2 regions of the Virgibacillus ihumii genome follow, and region 1 is predicted to be linked to the other one. Evidence: a T-box and tRNA genes for the amino acid it is inferred to sense, from the RefSeq annotation. Region 1 holds a T-box; the other holds one or more tRNA genes.

The links. A T-box is a leader RNA that pairs with one kind of tRNA and senses whether it is charged. The one in region 1 lies ahead of tyrS (tyrosine--tRNA ligase), so its partner is inferred to be a tRNA-Tyr.
Region 2: it encodes a tRNA-Tyr, which carries the amino acid that the T-box ahead of tyrS (tyrosine--tRNA ligase) is inferred to sense. The anticodon was not compared.

What each region holds. Positions count from the first base shown of each region.
Region 1 covers NZ_CACVAN010000001.1:1,285,660-1,292,958, reverse strand. The annotation lists gene HUX68_RS06470 (transglycosylase domain-containing protein) at 1-2,102, opposite strand, end outside; T-box leader at 2,402-2,604, shown strand; gene tyrS (tyrosine--tRNA ligase) at 2,725-3,996, shown strand; gene HUX68_RS06460 (Bax inhibitor-1/YccA family protein) at 4,027-4,773, shown strand; gene HUX68_RS06455 (YkvI family membrane protein) at 4,959-6,128, shown strand; gene HUX68_RS06450 (hypothetical protein) at 6,192-6,452, opposite strand; gene rpsD (30S ribosomal protein S4) at 6,738-7,299, opposite strand, start outside.
Region 2 covers NZ_CACVAN010000001.1:3,538,663-3,545,961, reverse strand. The annotation lists gene HUX68_RS17500 (IS1182 family transposase) at 1-34, opposite strand, end outside; gene HUX68_RS17495 (toxic anion resistance protein) at 217-1,383, opposite strand; gene HUX68_RS19470 (hypothetical protein) at 1,380-1,553, opposite strand; gene HUX68_RS17485 (5-bromo-4-chloroindolyl phosphate hydrolysis family protein) at 1,555-2,028, opposite strand; gene HUX68_RS17480 (fumarylacetoacetate hydrolase family protein) at 2,246-3,040, shown strand; tRNA gene HUX68_RS17475 (tRNA-Leu) at 3,229-3,311, opposite strand; tRNA gene HUX68_RS17470 (tRNA-Cys) at 3,322-3,395, opposite strand; tRNA gene HUX68_RS17465 (tRNA-Gly) at 3,414-3,488, opposite strand; tRNA gene HUX68_RS17460 (tRNA-Gln) at 3,493-3,567, opposite strand; tRNA gene HUX68_RS17455 (tRNA-His) at 3,583-3,658, opposite strand; tRNA gene HUX68_RS17450 (tRNA-Trp) at 3,673-3,746, opposite strand; tRNA gene HUX68_RS17445 (tRNA-Tyr) at 3,757-3,841, opposite strand; tRNA gene HUX68_RS17440 (tRNA-Phe) at 3,849-3,924, opposite strand; tRNA gene HUX68_RS17435 (tRNA-Asp) at 4,028-4,104, opposite strand; tRNA gene HUX68_RS17430 (tRNA-Met) at 4,127-4,203, opposite strand; tRNA gene HUX68_RS17425 (tRNA-Val) at 4,217-4,292, opposite strand; tRNA gene HUX68_RS17420 (tRNA-Glu) at 4,300-4,374, opposite strand; tRNA gene HUX68_RS17415 (tRNA-Ser) at 4,386-4,477, opposite strand; tRNA gene HUX68_RS17410 (tRNA-Asn) at 4,479-4,553, opposite strand; rRNA gene rrf (5S ribosomal RNA) at 4,688-4,803, opposite strand; rRNA gene HUX68_RS17400 (23S ribosomal RNA) at 4,965-7,299, opposite strand, start outside.

The DNA.
Region 1 (7,299 bases):
AGTTTTATATTTCGGTTACTGTAACCAAGTGAACAGCTTGAACATTTGATCGATTGTGGAGTTTTGTATCCCATCCATGTTCCAAAGGTTACTTTCGGGTTAACTCCGACAAACCATGTATCCTCCCAGTTGTTTGATGTTCCTGTTTTTCCGGCCCAGTCAACATAGTCATATTTTAATTGCGAATTGAGATAGGATGCTGTACCACTATCGATAACATCACGCATCATATCGATTGTTAAATAGTTTGTCTGCCGCGAGAAAACTTCTTCCGGATTTTTTTTGTGTTTATAAATTACTTTTCCATCTGCGGTCGTAATTTTTTGGATCAGATAAGCGTCATTAAATTTTCCGCGATTACCGAACGTACTGAATGCGTTTGTGTTTTCTTCAACACTAATTCCTTTGGTCGGCTGTCCAAGAGAAAGCGACATATGGTGCTGGTCACCTTTTGTCAGGGTAGTAATTCCCATACCTTCAATCAGAAAGTTCTTAGCCGGATTTTGGTTAATGATTCTGCTGTATACCTTGGCCGCGGGGATATTATAGGAATCTGCCAGCGCTTTACGGGCAGAAACAATGCCATGGTAAGATCCCTGAATATAGTTACTTGGACTCCAATTGTCACTTCCGGGTATCTGAAAAGTTGTTGAAACGTCGGCGATTGGTGTTCCAGGCTGTACTTTTCCAAGTTCCATCGCCGGCGCATAGTCCAGTATCGGCTTCATGGTACTTCCATTTGGACGCGGACGTGTTGTGTAGTTGAGCTGATTGTTTTGATTGTAATCTCTGCCGCCTATGAAACTAATTATTTTACCAGTACTGTTTTCAATCAGGATACCGCCCGTCTGGATTTTTTGGGTGATTGTTTTTGTTTTACCAGTTTCGTAATTCACCACAACTTCCCCGGTCCAGGGTTCCCCGTAATAATCATAGTTTTTAACAATTTGTTTGAATTTGTCATGAATCTTCTTATTTATTGTTGTATGAATCTTATAACCATTTTGACGCATAGCCCGGTCAGCAAGTGCTGTGTATTCACCCATCAGGTCATCATTTTCCTTGAGCTCTTTCATGGAGTATCCATCCTGTTTAGCCAGATGCTCTATTATAATTTGTTTCGCTCGTTCTTGGGCTTCAAAAGTTAAATACGGATATTTCTCAATAGGTGACTTGGATTCTTTGCTAAAATCATCCACGATATTATAGTTTAAAGCTTTTTCATATTGTTTTTTTGTGATGTATCCTGCTTCGTGCATCCGCTCCAGTACAAAACTCATCCGATTCAACCCCGGTTGAAGACCTTCCTTATTTTTAAGACCACCACTGTTTTTAAAAGGTGTATAGTAGGATGGGCTTTGCGGCAGCCCAGCCAGAAAAGCAGCCTGCGGAAGGTTCAGTTCCGAAGCATCGACCCCAAAGATCCCCTGTGCCGCAGTCTGGATTCCCGCAATATTTTGTCCGGATGCATTACGGCCATATGGAATAATATTTAAATAGGCTTCAAGAATTTCATCTTTATCAAAAAAACGTTCAACCCGCATAGCAATTAATATTTCTTTTGCCTTTCGTTCAAATGATACTTCATTTGTGAGTATTTGGTTTTTAACCAGTTGCTGTGTGAGTGTACTGCCGCCCGATTGCATAGGCGCATTTGTTACTTGTTGGACCATGGCCCGCACAATTGCCTTTGGTACAATACCTTCATGCATTCTGTAGTTACTGTCCTCTGTTGCAATTACGGCATGGATTAATTTGTCGGATACTTCATCAAGCGTGACCTCTTCCCGATGAATATCAGAGCGTACATTTCCAAAATAGTTGCCTCCTGCAAAATATAATTTGGAAGTTTGCTCATAATTATATATATCCTGTTTCATGCTGGCATAGCTCCTGACTGGTTCGTCTTTTACCAGGGAAGCGAAATAACCTGCACCCAAGCCGCCGACGAAAAAAGCGCCGATAACACCTACGACAAGGAAAAATAGAATAACATTCCAGAAAACATCATATGTAATTCTGGATGACCGCTGAATTTTTCCTTCATTCCAGGCATTCTTCACCTTCTGCGTATATTTGTGAAGCATTTGTTTGAAATCCACTATAAAATACCCCCTAAAATTCCACAATCTATTATAGCATAGCAGGAAGAATTAATGTATAATAAATTGTGCCTGCATATTGCTTTTGTTTGCAGAGTATGGTATGAATATATAATAATAAAATTATAGCAGTTAAGAAAGTATAAATCCTTTCTTACTGCATAAGTGCAACTATGGCTGTCACCTAAAAGCTTGGTGACAACTAAGTTTCTAATAACGTCAGAAAATATAAGTTATGGTTGACTTTATAAGAAGAACTTCGGCACTCGCTATAAGATGAGGCGTGGCCTGAGTTTTCCAAACATGCAATGATGGATTTCAGTAGTGTTGCATTTCCCTTTCCAAGAGAGCTGACGGCAGGTGGAAGTCAGTATACAGATGCAGGCGAATTACAATTCCGGAGCTTCTTTTATGAAAGACGGTGCGAATCATCGTTAACAATCCTAAGGTGACACGTATGGTGTAACAAGGGTGGTACCGCGAGTATAAACTCGTCCCTTTTGGAGGGATGGGTTTTTTTAATGATTAAAAATCGTTATGTGAGGGGAAATGCGGTATTCGCGCATAACATAGCTGGACCTGAATTTATATAAAATTTATAAGAAAAGTGAGAGTGGTGGACATGGATATTTTAAAAGATTTGGAAAAACGTAATCTTATTCATCAGACAACCGATGATGAAGGGCTTAAAAAACATCTCAGTGAAAATCAGGTAACTGTTTATTGCGGCTTTGACCCCACTGCTGACAGCCTTCACATTGGGCATTTGGTTCCGATTACTATGCTTAAAAGATTTCAGCGTGCGGGTCATAAACCAATCGCATTAATTGGCGGCGGAACTGGTATGATTGGTGACCCTAGCGGTCGCTCCAGTGAACGTTCGCTAAATGAAGAATCGGTAGTAAAAGACTACAGTGAAAAAATAAAAGAACAACTTGCACACCAGCTTGATTTTGATCATGGTTCAAATGCAGCTGTCGCCAGAAATAATCACGACTGGCTTGCAAGTATGACGGTTATCGATTTTCTGCGCGATGCTGGAAAACATTTTGGTATTAATTATATGCTTGGAAAAGAGTCAGTCTCAGCCAGAATTGAACAGGGGATATCGTATACTGAATTCAGTTACATGATTTTGCAGTCACTTGATTACATGAAATTGTATGAACAGGAAAACTGTACGCTGCAAATTGGCGGAAGTGATCAGTGGGGCAACATTACTGCTGGTATGGAGCTGATTCGTCGATCCAGAGAAAACGAGGATGAGGATATTAACGTATTCGGGTTGACTGTACCATTGATTACGAAAGCTGATGGCAGCAAATTCGGTAAAACGTCCGGCGGGGCAATCTGGCTTGATTCGGAAAAGACGTCACCATATGAATTTTATCAATTCTGGGTGAATACGGATGATAGGGATGTCATTAAATTTTTAAACTACTTTACATTTTTGGAAGATGACGAGATGGAAGCACTAAAAAAAGAATTGGAAACTCATCCTGAAAATAGGCTGGCACAGAAACGGCTTGCTGAGGAAATGACCCGTGAAGTCCACAGTCAGGAAGCACTGGAGCAGGCACAACGGATTACTTCTTCATTATTTAGTGGTAATCTACAGGATTTGACAGCTGAAGATATTGAGCAGGGTTTCAAAGATGTGCCTGCATATGTAACAGAAAAAGCGGAGATTGGATTAGTAGATTTACTCGTAAACAGTTCAATTTCCTCATCAAAGAGACAGGCGCGAGAAGATATCAACAATGGTGCTATTTATATAAACGGCACACGTGAGCAGGATACGAAATATGTGGTTGGTTCATCCGACCGGATTGATGACAGGTTTACGATTATCAGACGAGGCAAGAAAAAGTACTTCCTGATTCGTTATCAATAATCAGCACGTTTTACGAGAGGGGGGATATAGTTGGCACGTATAGGTTCATATTCACAGACGGCTAACCCGGCTTGGAGTGATAAAGCATTTCGGTCCGGCAATAATATTGCAAAGCAGATGACATTGCAAGGGACCATAAACCGGACATTTCTTTTGACAATGGCACTGTTTCTCTCGGCAGCATTCGCATGGAGCCGGTATTTCAACGGACCTGGTGTAAATGGACTGCTGGTACTTGGCCTGATTGCCGGGTTGATTTTGGCAGTTATTACAATTTTTGTCCCGAAAGTTGCCCCTTTTACATCTGTTCCTTACGCGCTCGCTGAAGGATTGGTAGTGGGCAGTGTTTCGGCAATGTATGAAGACCTGTACGGCGGTATAACGATGCAGGCTGCGTTGCTGACATTCGGTGTTCTGCTCATGATGCTATTACTGTATAAAACCGGTGTGATTAAAGTTACCAAAAAGTTCAGGATTGGGGTAATTTGTGCGACCGGCGCTATCCTTCTGGCTTATTTGGCAACGCTTGTGATGCGGCTGTTTGGGGTACATGATGTCCTGTACATGCATAACAGCGGTCCAATCGGGATTGTGATCAGTGTTGGGATTGTGATTGTAGCGGCATTGAATCTGGCGTTGGATTTTGATCTGATTGAGCGCGGCGTTAAACGCAATGCGCCTAGACACATGGAATGGTATGGCGCATTCGGACTTATGGTAACGTTGGTATGGCTTTATCTTGAGATTCTTCGGTTGATTGCTAAACTAAGACGATAACCTTTTTAACAGAGAAATTTCATCATTTAAATCCCGGTGTTTTGGCAGCCGGGTTTTTACGTTTTGCAATTATCAAAATTTTCTTGACAATATATAGCTTGTATGCTAAATTAAAATGGTATAGTTGGATTTTTTATGGGAGGTGGAATAGAACAGGTTTTATTTTCATACAAGGGGGGAGCACAATGAGTGAACAGACTCAGGCTAAGAAAAGTTTTTTCGATGGAAGATTCGGAAGGTTTATTCTCCCGGCGATTATTCTTCAATCGACATTGATTGGCGGAGGATATGCAACAGGAAGAGAAATTGTTGCATATGGGGCAAAGTTTGGTTCGCTTGGCTGGGTAGCTGGTCTGGCAATTTTTCTGGGATTTGGTCTGGCGGCGTTTCTGATGTTCGAGATAGCCAGGATTTTCAGGGCATATGATTATAAGTCAATGGTGAAGAATTTAATTGGTCCATTCTGGTTTTTATTTGATATTATCTACCTTTTATTGGCTGTTTTAATAATCTCGATTATGGCCGCCGCAACCGGATCGATTGTGGAAAGTACGCTCGGCATCAATTACTGGGTAGGCGTGGTTGGAATTGCTGTTATTGTCGGAATCCTGAATCTGTATGGTGAACGGCTGATCGAGCGGTTTGAAACGTATGGTACGATTGCATTAATGATTGGTTATATTATTTTTGGAATTATGGTTATTACTACGACCTGGGATGATGCGATGCAGGTTTTTGCCAGTGGTGACACTAGTTATGTGAGTGATTTCAGTTTCTGGACCATTATTTGGAGCGGGATCATTTATGTTGGATATAATCTTGCTGTATATCCGGCTGCATTATTTACCGTTAAACGGCAAAAATCGATAAAAGATACACTTGTTTCAGGTCTAGTTGCCGGGGTTCTGATGACACTGCCGTGGTTCTTGACTTACTTTGCTTTGATGGGATTTTATCCGTCAGAGGATGTGTTTGGTGCGGAAATCCCTTGGCTGCAGATGCTTGATGGTTATGGAGCCTGGGTTGTCGTATTGTTTGGTATTGTTGTTGGCTGGACATTGGTTGAGACCGCTACAGGTATGATTCATGCCTTTCTTGAACGATTGGATAACAATCTTGAGGAGCTTGGAAAAAAGAAACTGACGAAAAAACAAAGTGGGCTGGTTGCATTTATAACGCTTGCTGCTTCTGTGCTGCTTGCCGAAGTTGGAATCATGGATCTTGTATCCAAAGGTTACACAGCATTAGGGTATGGAATGCTTGTTGTCTTTGGTTTGCCGTTGATTACAGTTGGACCATATAAAATTTATAAGCATTTTAAGAAAAAGAAAGAAAAAGTCGATACTGTTGCATAAAATAAGAAAGCCACAAGCAGGAAATTGCAGCTTGCGGCTTTCTTTTATTATAGGTACAAATTGTTATTGATTATTGTTTTGCTGTGACTGTTGAGAAGCTTGAGCCTGCTGTCCTTGCTGCTGTTGAGCTTGTTGCAGTTGTTGCTTAGCCTGTTGCAACTGCTGTTGCTGCTGGGAATCAGCCTGAGCTGATTGTTGCGCTTGCTGCTCAAGTTGCTGCAATTGCTGCTGTGCCTGTTGGATCTGCTGTTGATCACCGGATTGGGCAGCTTGCTGTGCCTGTTGAACTGCTTGCTGTACCTGTTGCTGGTTTTGTTGTGCCATAAAAAAATACCTCCTGTAAATTTTTGTTTTCACTGGTAGTTTGTACAGGAATTGGACAATTTATGTACATGGATATGAACGATTTGGAAAAAAGTCGTTAAGTGCCCATATAAAAATAGAAATTAATAATTATATGTTGCGTGTATGAAACAGGAAGGAATGTTATTGAAAGATTGAACCGTAGCAGACATGTGGCCATGGGGGATTTGCAGATTATAAAACTCCCAAATCATACATGATTTGGGAGTTTTAAGTGCATTAAATGCTTTATAACAGATTTTATACTTAACGTGAGTAGTACTCAACGATAAGTGCTTCGTTAATTTCAGCCGGAAGTTCAGAGCGTTCCGGAAAACGTGTATAACTTCCTTCCAATTTATTTTCATCAAATGAAAGATATTCGGGTACGAAGTTATTTACTTCGATGGCTTCTTTAACAATGTCCATATTTTGTGATTTTTCACGAAGTCCGATAACCTGACCCGGCTTGACTGCGTATGATGGGATATCAACGCGTCCGCCGTCAACGGTTACATGACCATGGTTGACAAGCTGACGTGATTGTCTGCGTGTACGTGCAAGACCAAGACGATAAACAAGGTTATCCAATCTTGATTCAAGCAGAATCATGAAGTTTTCACCATGAACACCTTTCATTTTACCCGCTTTATTGAACAGCGTGCGGAACTGACGCTCATTTAAACCGTACATGAAACGGAGTTTTTGCTTTTCTTGTTGTTGCAGGCCGAATTCTGAAATCTTCTTTCGCTGATTTGGTCCATGCTGACCTGGAGCATATGGACGCTTATCAAGTTCTTTACCGGTTCCGGTTAAAGAAATGCCAAGA
Region 2 (7,299 bases), 2.3 Mb from region 1:
AAACCACTTGATTCATGTTATAATGTTTAAACATAAGGACACCTCCGATGATTATTGTGTGGTTACTTTAATTTTATCAGAAGGTGTCCTTTTTGTTTATTAAAAGCAAAAAAATAAGCGTGGTCTTTCCACTTAATGGTGGAGACCACGCTTATTCTATTTTACTGGGTTTTGTCCCAGCCTCGTTCCAGATAAATTTCTCATCTTTTTTTTACTTTATGAACGATTTTTTCCAAGTTCCAGAAGTTTTTGCTTCATTTCATTCTCCATCCCTGTTATTTCCTCTTCTGCCTGTTTCCGTTTTTCACGTCCTTCTGTTTGAATACGCATTGTTTCTTCAATGGTTGATAGCAAGTTTTCCTGCGTTGTTTTTAATGTTTCTATATCTACCACACCACGCTCATTTTCTTTTGCAGTTTCAATTGTGTTGGTTTTAAGCATATCCGAATTTTTCAGCAGCAATTCATTTGTTGTCTTAGATACTTCTTTCTGAGCCTCCACAGCATTTTGCTGGCGAAGCAGTGTAAGTGCAATAGCAATTTGATTTTTCCAAAGTGGAATGGATGTTAAAATCGAGGATTGAATTTTTTCCACTAACGCCTGATTGGTATTTTGAATCAAGCGAATTTGCGGGGCGGTTTGCAACGTAATTTGTTTGCTCAGCTTTAAATCATGCAGCCGTTTATCAAGCCGTTCTGCAAATTGCATAACATCATTGACTTCTTGCGTATCCATTTGATTTTGGGTCCGCTCAGCCTTTTGTTTTAATTGAGGGATGGTTGTATTGATTAGTTCCTCTCTTTTTACCTCACCTGCTGCGATATAAATGTTTAAGGCATCAAAGTAATCATGGTTTTTATCAAACATGTCCTGCAGCATATGATTGTCTTTTTCTAATACATCTTTGCTTCGCTCCAATTTAACACTGATTTTATCAATTTGCGCACCAGTTTTTTGATATTTGGACATTATTTCATTAACTGAACCGGAAACTTTTCCGAAAAAACGGGAGAATAAGCCGCATTTTTCCTGCCGCAATTCATCCGGATTGACTTGTTCCAGTCTTTTCATTAAATCCGTTAAAATAGAGCTAATGTCACCTACATCCTTATTCTTTACATTATCAAGCATCGAATGGGAAAAATTCATCAGTTTTGACTGTGCTTCTGTTCCATATTCCGTAATAGACTGATAATTTTCAGGATCAATTTGCTCAGACAAATCCATCGCTTTTTTCCGATCCTCTTCGCTTAATGTATCCACTAATTTATCGTTTTTATTCTCCATGCTTTCCGTTGATGGTTTCTTTTGATTTTGTTCACCAAATGGGTTGGCTAATAAGTCATCCATGGCATCGCGTTTACGTTCTGTGTTTTCACTCATTCCGGTATCCTCCTGTTATATTTCTTCTTATCACTAATCGTACGCTTGGCTGTTTCCAATTCAACATCCAATACTTCCAAATCGTCCCTTAACATATAATGCAAATCATTATTCACTGTACCGGTTAACATGTGCATCGTTTCACGTGTATCCGCTAAGGCTTTGGACATCTCAGCGTTTTTTGCAGGCTGCTGCTAGCAAATAAGTATATTTTTCTGCTATTTCCACAAGAGAGTCCAGGTTTTTATAATAAAATCGTTCTGCCTTGTAAAAACGTTCCGGTTCTTTTTTAGTATTCGTATAAATTTTACGCACGGTCTGCATTAGAAGTAAATTCTGTCTTGCATCCCTAAAGTTTCGTATGCGAAATAAGACTTTTTGCAGACGTGAAATTTTCTTTTTTGCTTCTTTTAAATTTTTCGTGATATAACGGTACTCTCCTACCTTCAATCCACTTCTTTTTATATCTATTCCCCGTTGCACACCTTTAACGGCAAAGAAAACAGATCCCCCTCCAACAAGAGCATACAATACTGAAAGAAGAAAAGCTTGTTCGAATGCAAAGAAACTGATCGGCCAAATAATGAAATAACCAAACAGGCCGGCTGTACTGCGCAATAGAAAAGACCCCACTAGCTTCATCATTACCATCTCCAATTTTTATGAAAAACGGCTTCCTGTGCCGAATTACTTACTACAATTGCAGTAAAATCTATAAACTTTAAACGCTATATTAAATCTATCCTTACACGATAATTATAACATGTGAACTACATCGTTCCTATCGATGTTATAGAAAGGGCATTTTTGAGCAAAGTAATAATAATTAGGATATCAAATCAATAAGGGGACTATATTTAATATGAAGGCAATACAAAAAGGACAAAAAATAGTTCGTTATGAAAAAAATGATAACAGGTATTACGGTATAGCTGAGGATGACGAAATTATACAATTATCCAGTACATTTACAGAGATTGTTAACAATGAACTCAAATATGAAAGCATACGGGTTAAATATAATGATGTAAAGGTTCTGGAGCCCGTAATCCCTTCGAAAATTGTTAATTTTGGTTGGACATATGCTGAACATGCCAAAGAGACCGGGGGAGAAGCAGGCCTCACGGAACCATTTCTGTTTTTAAAACCAAATTCATCTCTTATTCCTGATCAAGGTGAAATCATTTTACCACCTACCGAATTATCAAACCAGGTAGAATTGGAAGGAGAAGTCGCACTCGTTATTGGGAGACGCGGTAAAAATATAAAAAAGGAAGAAGCATTAAATTACGTTTTTGGCTGTACAATTTTTAACGATGTGACAGCAAGAGACCTTACGAAATCTGACCCGCAGTTTACAAGAGGGAAAGGATTCGATACCTTTGGCCCATTAGGCCCTCATATCATGACAGGCATCGATCCAACTAACTTAAAAATTGTTACGACTTTAAACAAAAAAGTCGTTCAAGACAGTAATACGAATCAGATGTCACTTTCCATTCCCTATCTTATTAGCTGGATTTCGGAAGTTATGACACTGGAGCCTGGTGATATTCTCGCAACTGGTTCCCCTTCAGGAAGCTGCCCATTGAAATCTGGGGATACGGTGGAAGTTGAGGTGGATCAGATTGGAAAACTTTGTAGTAATGTTAGGTAATATAATGTGAGTGAGACAGTGAGGCCAATCGCAAAACTTAGCTTAAGTAGAATAATTTAGTTTAATGATACTTATTGACCGTAAGTTCTGTCCGCACGATTATACTTCGCTTTAACCCCTGAAACGTAAAAAGCCAATACTCTGAATCACTCAAAGCATTGACCTATAAGGATTTTTAACTTTTGTAGTACCGGTGGTCGGGATCGAACCGACACTCCCAGAAGGAACATGATTTTGAGTCATGCGCGTCTGCCAATTCCGCCACACCGGCATGTGTGTGTTGGAGGCGGTAACCGGATTTGAACCGGTGATAAAGGTTTTGCAGACCTCTGCCTTACCACTTGGCTATACCGCCAAAACCGATTAATCAAAATGGAGCGGAAGACGGGATTCGAACCCGCGACCCCCACCTTGGCAAGGTGGTGTTCTACCACTGAACTACTTCCGCAATATGGCTGGGCCACCAGGATTCGAACCTGGGATACACGGGATCAAAACCCGATGCCTTACCGCTTGGCTATGGCCCAATATTTAATTAAAAATGGGGCGACCGGTGGGGATCGAACCCACGTGTGCCGGAGCCACAATCCGGTGCGTTAACCACTTCGCCACGACCGCCATCATATATTTAATGGCAGGGGTAGTAGGAATCGAACCCACATCAAAGGTTTTGGAGACCTTCGTTTTACCATTAAACTATACCCCTGTATTCAAAATGGTGGAGGGGGAGAGATTCGAACTCCCGAACCCTGAGGGAGCGGATTTACAGTCCGCCGCGTTTAGCCACTTCGCTACCCCTCCAAAAAAATGGTGGCTCCGGACGGAATCGAACCGCCGACACAGGGATTTTCAGTCCCTTGCTCTACCGACTGAGCTACAGAGCCAAAATAGAATTATTAAAGCGTGATCCTTATTCATAATCACTAAACCAGATAATGCCTTATCGGCTTACTAATAAATTAATATGTATGTTAAACCAAAAATTAGTGGCGGTCCGGACGGGACTCGAACCCGCGACCTCCTGCGTGACAGGCAGGCATTCTAACCAGCTGAACTACCGGACCAATTTATGTAATAGAAGTAATTTGGTTGCGGGGGCAAGATTTGAACTTGCGACCTTTGGGTTATGAGCCCAACGAGCTACCAGACTGCTCCACCCCGCGATATGAATTTAAATGGTGGAGGATGCAGGGCTCGAACCTGCGACCCCCTGCTTGTAAGGCAGGTGCTCTCCCAGCTGAGCTAATCCTCCATATTAGTGGTGACCCGTACGGGATTCGAACCCGTGTTACCGCCGTGAAAGGGCGGTGTCTTAACCACTTGACCAACGGGCCAATATTGAAAATGGCGGAGAGCGAGGGATTCGAACCCTCGAGACCGCGATAGCGGTCTACACGATTTCCAATCGTGCTCCTTCGGCCTCTCGGACAGCTCTCCATGGCTCCACAGGCAGGAATCGAACCTGCGACGGATCGGTTAACAGCCGATTGCTCTACCGCTGAGCTACTGTGGAATAATACAAGTAGTAAATTCAATGCATGAATATTATATAAAATTATTCACTACATGACGACCTTGGCGGCTATTTCCTTGAGACCATAATCAAAAGTCTTCCTAATCAATCAGCGCTAGCCATGTATGTATATGGCCTGGCGGCGTCCTACTCTTGCAGGGGCAAAGCCCCAACTACCATCGGCGCTGGAGAGCTTAACTGCTGTGTTCGGCATGGGAACAGGTGTGACCTCTCCGCTATTGCTACCAGACCTTCGGGCTGGAACCATGACATCTTTCGTCACGATGTTCTCCCTCATTTTTCAAGACAAGATATATTATAGGCATTTTCGATAAAAAATGCAAGGGCTATTCAGGAATTTATACCCTGAAAACTGAATAAGCGTCCATGCAACGCATCATCAAAAGCGATTTAGTTAAGTCCTCGATCGATTAGTATCCGTCAGCTCCACGTGTCACCACGCTTCCACCTCGGACCTATCTACCTCATCGTCTCTGAGGGATCTTACTCACTCGAAGTGATGGGAAGTTTCATCTTGAGGGGGGCTTCATGCTTAGATGCTTTCAGCACTTATCCTTGCCACACGTAGCTACCCAGCTGTGCTCCTGGCGGAACAACTGGTACACCAGCGGTGTGTCCATCCCGGTCCTCTCGTACTAAGGACAGCTCCTCGCAAACTTCCAACGCCCACGACGGATAGGGACCGAACTGTCTCACGACGTTCTGAACCCAGCTCGCGTACCGCTTTAATGGGCGAACAGCCCAACCCTTGGGACCGACTACAGCCCCAGGATGCGATGAGCCGACATCGAGGTGCCAAACCTCCCCGTCGATGTGAACTCTTGGGGGAGATAAGCCTGTTATCCCCGGGGTAGCTTTTATCCGTTGAGCGATGGCCCTTCCATGCGGAACCACCGGATCACTAAGCCCGACTTTCGTCCCTGCTCGACTTGTAGGTCTCGCAGTCAAGCTCCCTTCTGCCTTTACACTCATGCGAATGATTTCCAACCATTCTGAGGGAACCTTTGGGCGCCTCCGTTCCCTTTTGGGAGGCGACCGCCCCAGTCAAACTGCCCGCCTGACACTGTCTCCGGACCGGATTACGGCCCTGGGTTAGAAGGTCCGTACAGCCAGGGTGGTATCCCACGGGTGCCTCCACCGAAGCTGGCGCTCCGGGTTCAATGGCTCCCACCTATCCTGTACAAGCTGTACCAACATTCAATATCAGGCTACAGTAAAGCTCCACGGGGTCTTTCCGTCCTGTCGCGGGTAATGTGCATCTTCACACATCGTATAATTTCACCGGGTCTCTCGTTGAGACAGTGCCCAAGTCGTTGCACCTTTCGTGCGGGTCGGAACTTACCCGACAAGGAATTTCGCTACCTTAGGACCGTTATAGTTACGGCCGCCGTTTACTGGGGCTTCGGTTCTGCGCTTCGCACCGAAGTGCTAACGCTTCCCCTTAACCTTCCAGCACCGGGCAGGTGTCAGCCCCTATACTTCGCCTTTCGGCTTCGCAGAGACCTGTGTTTTTGCTAAACAGTCGCTTGGGCCTATTCACTGCGGCTCACTCGTAAGCAAGCACCCCTTCTCCCGAAGTTACGGGGTCATTTTGCCGAGTTCCTTAACGAGAGTTCTCCCGCTCACCTTAGGATTCTCTCCTCGCCTACCTGTGTCGGTTTGCGGTACGGGCACCTATGAACTCACTAGAGGCTTTTCTTGGCAGTGTGGATGCAGGAACTTCGGTACTCTATTTCCCTCCCCATCACAGCTCGGCATTATTGGACGGATTTACCTATCCAACTGCCTTACTGCTTGGACGCACACGTCCATCGGTGCGCTTTCCTTCTCCTCCTGCGTCCCCCCGTCGCTCAAACGCTCATGAGGTGGTACAGGAATATCGACCTGTTGTCCATCGCCTACGCCTTTCGGCCTCGGCTTAGGTCCCGACTAACCCTGAGAGGACGAGCCTTCCTCAGGAAACCTTAGGCTTTCGGTGAAAGAGATTCTCACTCTTTTTTCGCTACTCATACCGGCATTCTCACTTCCAGGTGCTCCACCAGTCCTCACGGTCTGACTTCACAGCGCCTGGAACGCTCTCCTACCATTGTTCGAAGAACAATCCGCAGCTTCGGTGATACGTTTAGCCCCGGTACATTTTCGGCGCAGCGTCACTCGACCAGTGAGCTATTACGCACTCTTTAAATGATGGCTGCTTCTAAGCCAACATCCTGGTTGTCTGGGCAACGCCACATCCTTTTCCACTTAACGTATACTTTGGGACCTTAGCTGGCGGTCTGGGCTGTTTCCCTTTCGACTATGAACCTTATCACCCATAGTCTGACTCCCAAGGCTACGTAACCGGCATTCGGAGTTTGACTGAATTCGGTAACCCGGTGAGGGCCCCTCGTCCAATCAGTGCTCTACCTCCGGTACGCTTCCCTTGAGGCTAGCCCTAAAGCTATTTCGGAGAGAACCAGCTATCTCCGTGTTCGATTGGCATTTCACCCCTACCCACACCTCATCCCCGCATTTTTCAGCATACGTGGGTTCGGGCCTCCAGTCAGTGTTACCTGACTTTCACCCTGGACATGGGTAGATCACACGGTTTCGGGTCTACGACCGCATACTCATTCGCCCTGTTCAGACTCGCTTTCGCTGCGGCTCCGTGTCTTCCACTTAACCTTGCATACGATCGTAACTCGCCGGTCCATTCTACAAAAGGTACGCCGTCACCCATTAACGG